3 regions of the Lentzea sp. NPDC058450 genome follow, and region 1 is predicted to be linked to each of the others. Evidence: riboswitches for the same ligand, from Rfam matches in the RefSeq annotation. Region 1 holds a riboswitch; each other region holds the start of a gene.
The links. A riboswitch is a leader RNA that binds a small molecule or an ion and turns the genes downstream of it on or off. The one in region 1 is predicted to bind glycine.
Positions count from the first base shown of each region.

Region 2: it holds a riboswitch for glycine, as region 1 does, so the genes downstream of both, gcvP (aminomethyl-transferring glycine dehydrogenase) here and gcvH (glycine cleavage system protein GcvH) in region 1, are expected to answer to the same signal.
Region 3: it holds a riboswitch for glycine, as region 1 does, so the genes downstream of both, gcvT (glycine cleavage system aminomethyltransferase GcvT) here and gcvH (glycine cleavage system protein GcvH) in region 1, are expected to answer to the same signal.

Region 1 covers NZ_JBHXLO010000029.1:111,719-113,976, forward strand. Annotated here, with positions in the region: gene ald (alanine dehydrogenase) at 1-731, opposite strand, end outside; glycine riboswitch at 956-1,049, shown strand; gene gcvH (glycine cleavage system protein GcvH) at 1,110-1,493, shown strand; gene ACFWNN_RS34730 (L-serine ammonia-lyase) at 1,520-2,258, shown strand, end outside.
Region 2 covers NZ_JBHXLO010000008.1:131,265-133,522, reverse strand. Annotated here, with positions in the region: gene gcvP (aminomethyl-transferring glycine dehydrogenase) at 1-781, opposite strand, end outside; glycine riboswitch at 936-1,031, opposite strand; gene ACFWNN_RS15350 (Clp protease N-terminal domain-containing protein) at 1,088-2,056, opposite strand; gene ACFWNN_RS15345 (MerR family transcriptional regulator) at 2,144-2,258, opposite strand, start outside.
Region 3 covers NZ_JBHXLO010000006.1:135,101-137,358, reverse strand. Annotated here, with positions in the region: gene glyA (serine hydroxymethyltransferase) at 1-145, opposite strand, end outside; gene gcvT (glycine cleavage system aminomethyltransferase GcvT) at 160-1,254, opposite strand; glycine riboswitch at 1,351-1,445, opposite strand; glycine riboswitch at 1,446-1,536, opposite strand; gene ACFWNN_RS12245 (DUF3817 domain-containing protein) at 1,582-1,884, opposite strand; gene ACFWNN_RS12240 (hypothetical protein) at 1,899-2,258, opposite strand, start outside.

The DNA of each region.
Region 1 (2,258 bases):
GCACCGGGGACGAGCACGGCGCCGATGACCAGGTCGGCCTCGCGGACGGCCTGCTCGATGGCGAACGAGTTGGACGCGAGCGTGCGCAGCCGGCCCTGGAACTGGGCGTCGATCTGGCGCAGGCGGTCGACGTTGGTGTCGAGGATCTGCACGTCGGCGCCCATGCCGACGGCGATGGTGGCCGCGTTGACGCCCGCCACGCCGCCGCCGATCACGACCACGCGGGCCGGGGCGACACCGGGGACGCCACCGGGCAGCACACCGCGGCCGCCGGAGGGCTTCATCAGGCTGAACGCGCCGACCTGCGGGGCGAGGCGGCCCGCGACCTCCGACATCGGGGCGAGCAGCGGCAGCGCGCGGTTCGGCAGCTGCACGGTCTCGTAGGCGATGGCCGTGGTGCCGGACGCCAGCAGCGCCTCGGTCAGCGGCTTGTCGGCGGCGAGGTGCAGGTACGTGAAGAGGGTCTGGCCGGCGCGGAGACGCGGGTACTCCTCGGCGATCGGCTCCTTGACCTTGAGGACCAGGTCGCCCTCGGCCCACACGTCGTCGGCGGTCGCGAGGATCTTGGCACCCGCGGCGAGGTACTCCTCGTCCGTGATCGCGGAACCGAGACCGGCACCCTGCTCGACGTAGACGTCGTGGCCGCGGCTGGTCAGCTCGTGCGCACCGGCAGGGGTGAGAGCGACGCGGTACTCGTGGTTCTTGATCTCGCGGGGAACAGCGATCCGCACGATGACTCCTCCGTTCGGTGGCCGACATCTCATAATGTGGGCCAGTCGCAAGGTCATGTCACTGTGCTGATCGCACTATCCGGTAACCCTCCGGTTGTTCAGTTAGGACAGAGCGACCTGAGTGTTGTTCGCGTTCCACTTGACCTTCCCGCGTTGACACTCGGCGGGGGCCGCACATAGCGTTCGCGCCGAGAACTGAACACCGGCCGCGGCGCGTCAGCGTCAGAACCCGCGTGGGAGAGACCTCGACGAACGCAGTCGGGGCGCCGAAGGGGCAAGCTCCCGCACACTCTCAGGCAGCAAGACCACTCGGGGTAGGCAACTCTGCACGGCGGAGGGGGCGAAGTGTCCTGACCCGTCACAGCCAGAGGAGTCGCCGTGGAGTTCCCCGAGAACCTGCTCTACACCGTCGAACACGAGTGGGTCGACTGGACGCCGGGCACCCAGGACCCGCTGACCTGCGGAATCACCGAATACGCCGCCGACGCGCTCGGCGACATCGTCTACGTGCAGCTGCCCGAGGTCGGTGCCAAGGTCGTCACCAACGCCGTGTGCGGTGAGCTCGAGTCCACCAAGTCCGTGAGCGACCTGTTCTCGCCCGTGACCGGCGAGGTGATCGAGGTCAACGACGCCGTCGTGCAGGACCCGGCGATCGTGAACAACGACCCGTACGGCGAGGGCTGGCTGTTCAAGGTCCGCGTCGAGTCGGCCGAGAACCTGCTCACGGCGGCCAAGTACGCCGAGCTCACCAAGACTGACTGACCTCCACCACCACGAAGGACTGATCAGTGGCGATCAGCGTTTTCGACCTGTTCTCCGTCGGCATCGGACCGTCCAGCTCGCACACGGTCGGCCCGATGCGCGCGGCCGCGATGTTCGTCGACAAGCTCGGCCCACAGCTGTCCACTGTGGATCGCGTGCACGTCCAGCTGTTCGGCTCGCTCGGCGCGACGGGCCACGGCCACGGCAGCCCCAAGGCCGTGTTCCTCGGCCTGGAGGGCAACCTCCCCGAGGAGGTCGACCCGTCCGCCGCCGCGGAACGCGTCGAGGAGATCATCTCCAGTGGACGGCTGAGGCTCGGCGGCACGCACGAGATCGCGTTCACGCACGACCGCGACCTCGTCATGCACCGCCGCAAGTCACTTCCGTTGCACCCCAACGGGATGAGCTTCGAGGCCTTCGCCGGCGGCAAGTCGGTCGAGCACGCCGTCTACTACTCGATCGGCGGCGGTTTCGTCGTCGACGAGAACGCGTCGGGCACCGACCGCATCAAGCCGGACACCACGCCGTTGCCGCACCCGTTCCTGACCGGCGACCAGCTCCTCGCGCGCTGCCGCGAGACCGGCCTGTCGATCAGTGAGATCATGATGGCCAACGAGCTGTCGTGGCGCACGGAAACCGAAGTGCGGGAAGGACTTCTGCACATCTGGCACGTCATGCAGGAGTGCGTCGAACGCGGCTGCACCGAGCACGGCACGCTGCCCGGCGGCCTGAAGGTCCGCCGCCGCGCCGCCGAGATGCGCAAGC
Region 2 (2,258 bases), on a different contig from region 1:
GCGTCAGGGACAGCAGATCGGCGACGACGACGGCCTGGGCTCCGGCCGCGTGGATCTCCTCGATCAACGCCTTCTGGTCGCGCACCGCACCGGACGCGCCGGGGTACGACAGCAGCACGCCGAAGAAGTCACCGCCGAGGCCGAGGCCCTCGATGCCCTGCGACAGGTCGGCGACGACGATCTCGATGCCGAGCGGCTCGGCGCGCGTCTCGATCACGGCCAGCGTCTGCGGCAGCGTGTCGGCGTCGATGACGAACTTGGCGGACTTGGACTTGCCCGCGCGGCGCACCAGGGTCATCGCCTCGGCGGCGGCGGTCGACTCGTCCAGCATGGACGCGTTCGCGACCGGCAGGCCGGTCAGGTCGCCGACCATGGTCTGGAAGTTCAGCAGCGCTTCGAGACGGCCCTGCGAGATCTCCGGCTGGTACGGCGTGTAGGCCGTGTACCAGGCCGGGCTCTCCAGCACGTTGCGCAGGATCACGCCCGGCGTCACGGTGTCGTAGTAGCCGAGGCCGATCATCTGCGTCATCGGCCGGTTCTGGGACGCGAGCTCGCGCAGCTCGGCGAGCGCCTCGGTCTCGGTGGCCGGGACGGGCAGGTCCAGCACGAGGTCGCGTTCGTGGATGGACGACGGAACCGCGTGCTGTGCCAGTTCCTCCAGCGATCCGACGCCGATGACGTCGAGGATGCGCGCGAGTTCGGCGGGCCGGGGACCGACGTGGCGGTCGGCGAACGGGGTGCCGTGCTCGAGAGCGGCGAGCGGAATGCGGTCCTGCGTCATCAAACGCCTCCGGGGGATGGCTGCGGGCACACTGGTCCTGTGCCCTCCCCGCTCTGTCCGTACCCCGAGGGGCGCCTGAGAGGTTCACCCGTTGCGAGAACGGGCTTTCACCGTCGGCGGGACTCCCTTGCGGAAGTCCACTTTCCAGAGGCGTCTCGCTCTGGCGGTCCTGGATGCCTGAGAGGTTCCCGGGGAGGGACTTGCTCCTTCGGCGCCGGGCTCGGGGCCCGGACTCTCCCGCCTGAGTTCAGCGACTACCCGAGAAGAATACCCGCAGGCAGCCCGGGTAGTCGCTAGGGACGCGACCTACGTCTCAGCACGAAGACCGACGAGGGCCGCCGCGACCGGGTCGGCGGGGTCGTCGCGCACGGCCACGAGCAGGTGCCGGGTGCCCACGATCTGGTCGCCGCTGCGGGCCGCGACCAGCTTCGCGCGTTCCATCGCGCGTTCGACGGCGCCTCCGGCGGGCAGTGAGGTGCCGTCCACGCCCGCTTCGCGCAGGGCCGCCGCACCTCCCGACTCGAACTCGGGCTTGAGCCTGCGGCCTGCCACCGTCAGCTGGTGGTCGAGCGTGAGCACGGCCTCGACCAGGTCCCTCGACGACACGTCCCGGCGCCCGGCGACGGCCAGCCGGTCGGCCTCGTTGCGCACGGCGGTCAGCACCGGGCCGCCCAGGCCCTGGCCGCGCGAGACGAACTTGGTCAGCCAGCGCACGTACCCGCCGCCGGCCTCGCCCTCCAGTGCTCCCGCCTTGCGCAGCAACCAGACGGCGGGCGTCTCCTCGACCTCGGCGTACTTCCGCGTGGCGTCGGCCCGCACGGCCGCGGCGGTCTCGTCCACGTCCACACCGTGCAGGAACATCAGGTCGGCGACCCTCCCGGAGTCGAGCGACAGCAGCGCCAGCGCGAGGTGCGTCGTCGTCAGCACGCCGTCGCCCGCCTGCGCCACAGCGGCTCGCAGACAGGTCTCCAGCGCCTGACTGGCGGGCAGGAGGGTGTCGACGCGGGCGTGGTGGTGGGCGGCGCTCAACAGCGCCGTGACGTCCGGGTGGGACTCGGTGACAACGCCTCCGTCGTCGCCGGCCCAGTGGTCGGTGCCCCTGGCCATCGCCTGTGCCGTCAGCGAGGTCGTGCCGAGCTTGCGGCCAGGGCCGACGGTGTCGACCAGTGAGATCAGCAGGTTCTCGGTGCCGACGAAGCCGAACTCCAGCCGGAAGGCGCGCTGCACGGCTGCGGCCAGGACCTTGACGACCTGCGCTGAAGGGGTGTGCGTCATGCCGGAAACGCTAGGGAGCAAGGGGGTTGCGGCGCTGCTGCCGACCGGCCACTCAGGACGGCCAGTCGGCCACGATCAGCGGGACGATCAGCCGGTCGCGCGCTCGCGGCGGCGGCGGGTCAGCTCGTCCTCGGTCATCGGCGCGATCTCGACGCCGTCCGCACGTTCGGCCGGGAACTCGTGGATCGTGCCGGAGATCTCG
Region 3 (2,258 bases), on a different contig from region 1:
CCTGCGCCTGCAGGACGGAGACCGGGGTGAAGTTCTCCGAGGCGATCATCTCGAGCGTGCCCTGCTGGCGCGCCAGCTCGGCCGCCACGGCCTGCGCCACCTCGGGGTCGTACTCCGCGAGGGAAGCGTTGAACTGGTCGGACATCTGGAAGATCTCCCTTACTTGGCGCGCTTGTAGAACGGAAGGGCGACGACCTCGACCGGCTGCTTCTTGCCGCGGACGTCGACCAGCAGTGGGGTGCCCGGCTCGGCACTGGCCCGGTTCACGTAGGCCATTGCGACGGAGTAGCCGAGGGTCGGGGACAGCGCGCCCGACGTCACCTCGCCCACGACGTCGTCGCCGTTCAGGACCGCGTACCCGTGCCGCGGGGCACGGCGCTCGGGCGTCTTCAGTCCGACCAGGACCGAGTCCACATCGGACTCCGACACCTTCGTCAGCGCGTCGCGGCCCACGAAGTCACCCGGCTTGTCGAGCTTCACGACGCGACCGAGACCGGCGTGGTACGGCGTCAGCGACGTGGTGAGCTCGTTGCCGTACAACGGCATCCCGGCTTCGAGGCGCAGCGTGTCGCGGCAGCCGAGACCGCACGGCTTGAGCTCGTGCGCCTCGCCTGCCTCCAGCAACGCGGCCCAGACGGCGGACGCGTCGGCGGGGGCGACGAACAGCTCGAAGCCCTCCTCGCCGGTGTAGCCGGTGCGGGCCAGCAGCGCGTCGACGCCGGCGACCTTCGACGGGTACGAGGCGTAGTACTTGACCGTGGACAGGTCCGTCTCGGTGAGTCCGGAGAGGATCTCGACCGACTTCGGGCCCTGGATCGCGATCAACGCGTAGTCCGTCGACTTGTCGGTGACGACGGTGTCGAACCCGGCCGCGCGCTCGACCAGCGCTTCAGCCACCACTGAAGCGTTGGAGGCGTTCGCGACGACCATGAACTCCTCGTCGCCGAGGCGGTACACGATCAGGTCGTCGATCACGCCGCCGTCGGCCTGGGTGATCATCGTGTAGCGGGCTTTGCCGACGGCCAGCGCCGAGATGTGCCCGACCAGCGCGTAGTCGAGGGCCTGCCCCGCCTGCGGACCGGTCAGCACGATCTCACCCATGTGCGTGAGGTCGAACAGGCCCGCGGTCTGGCGCACCGCGTGGTGCTCCGCGAGCTCGGACGAGTAGCGCAGCGGCATCCGCCAGCCCGCGAAGTCGGTGAACATCGCGCCGAGCTGCTCGTGCTCGGCGTTCAGAGGCGTGAGGCGGGACATCAGAACGCTCCTCCAGGGTGCGCCGAAGAGCCGGACGCGGCCGGCTGAGGCATCAGAAGAATGACACGGTCCATCGGAGACTCCTCACTTGAGCGAGCCTCCCCCTCTGTCATGAGCCTGAGAGCTTCGCCACGACGAGCGTGACTTGCACCGTGGGCGAGGCTGCCGAGCAGCCTGCTTTCCAGAGTTGCCTTCGTCGTGCGGTACCTGTACCTGAGAGATTCCGGGGAGGAGTTGCTCCTACGGTGCTCCCATCGAAGGGAGCTCTCCCGCGCGACATCGACGGCCGTGTTCAGTTGGTAGCCCCAGACGCTAGCAGGCCAAACGTCACAGCGGCACGCCCTGCGCCGTCTTCTCGACCACCTTGCGCTCCGCCCAGAACGACAGGAACGGGATCGTGCCGGCGAGCAGCACCAGCGCCGTGCCCTTGATGGACCAGCGCAGCTTCAGCGCCAGGTCGACGGAAATCACCAGGTAGATGGCGTAGAGGAACCCGTGCACGGGGCCGACGACCTTCATCGCGCCACCCATGTCCGCGGCGTACTTGAGCACCATCGCCACGACCAGGAGCAGCAGGAAGACTCCGACCACGTAAGCCATGACCCTGAACCGGGTCAACGCACCCTTCATCTGCCCGCCTTCGCTCAACGACCGTCCCGCGCGTTGAGGTCCGCGAGCATGCGGTTGTAGGCCGCGAGCTCCGCGTCTTCGTCATCGTCGAAGTGCTCGACAGGCGCGGGTTTGACGGCGACAACCGTACTTTCCGGCCTCGGAGCGGATGCAACCGGCTCGGGTGAGAGAGCCTCGTCACGGCGTTCGCGGGCGAGCTTGCGGAAACGCCAGACCATGAAGAGGGGGAAGAGGCCGAAGAGCGGCCACTGGAGCACGTACCCGAGGTTCTGGAACGTGCCGCTGGCGGACTCGAAGCGCTGCCACTGCCAGTACGCGAGCCCGCAACAGACGATCAGCGCCGCCAGACAGGCGAACGCGATCAGCACACGTTG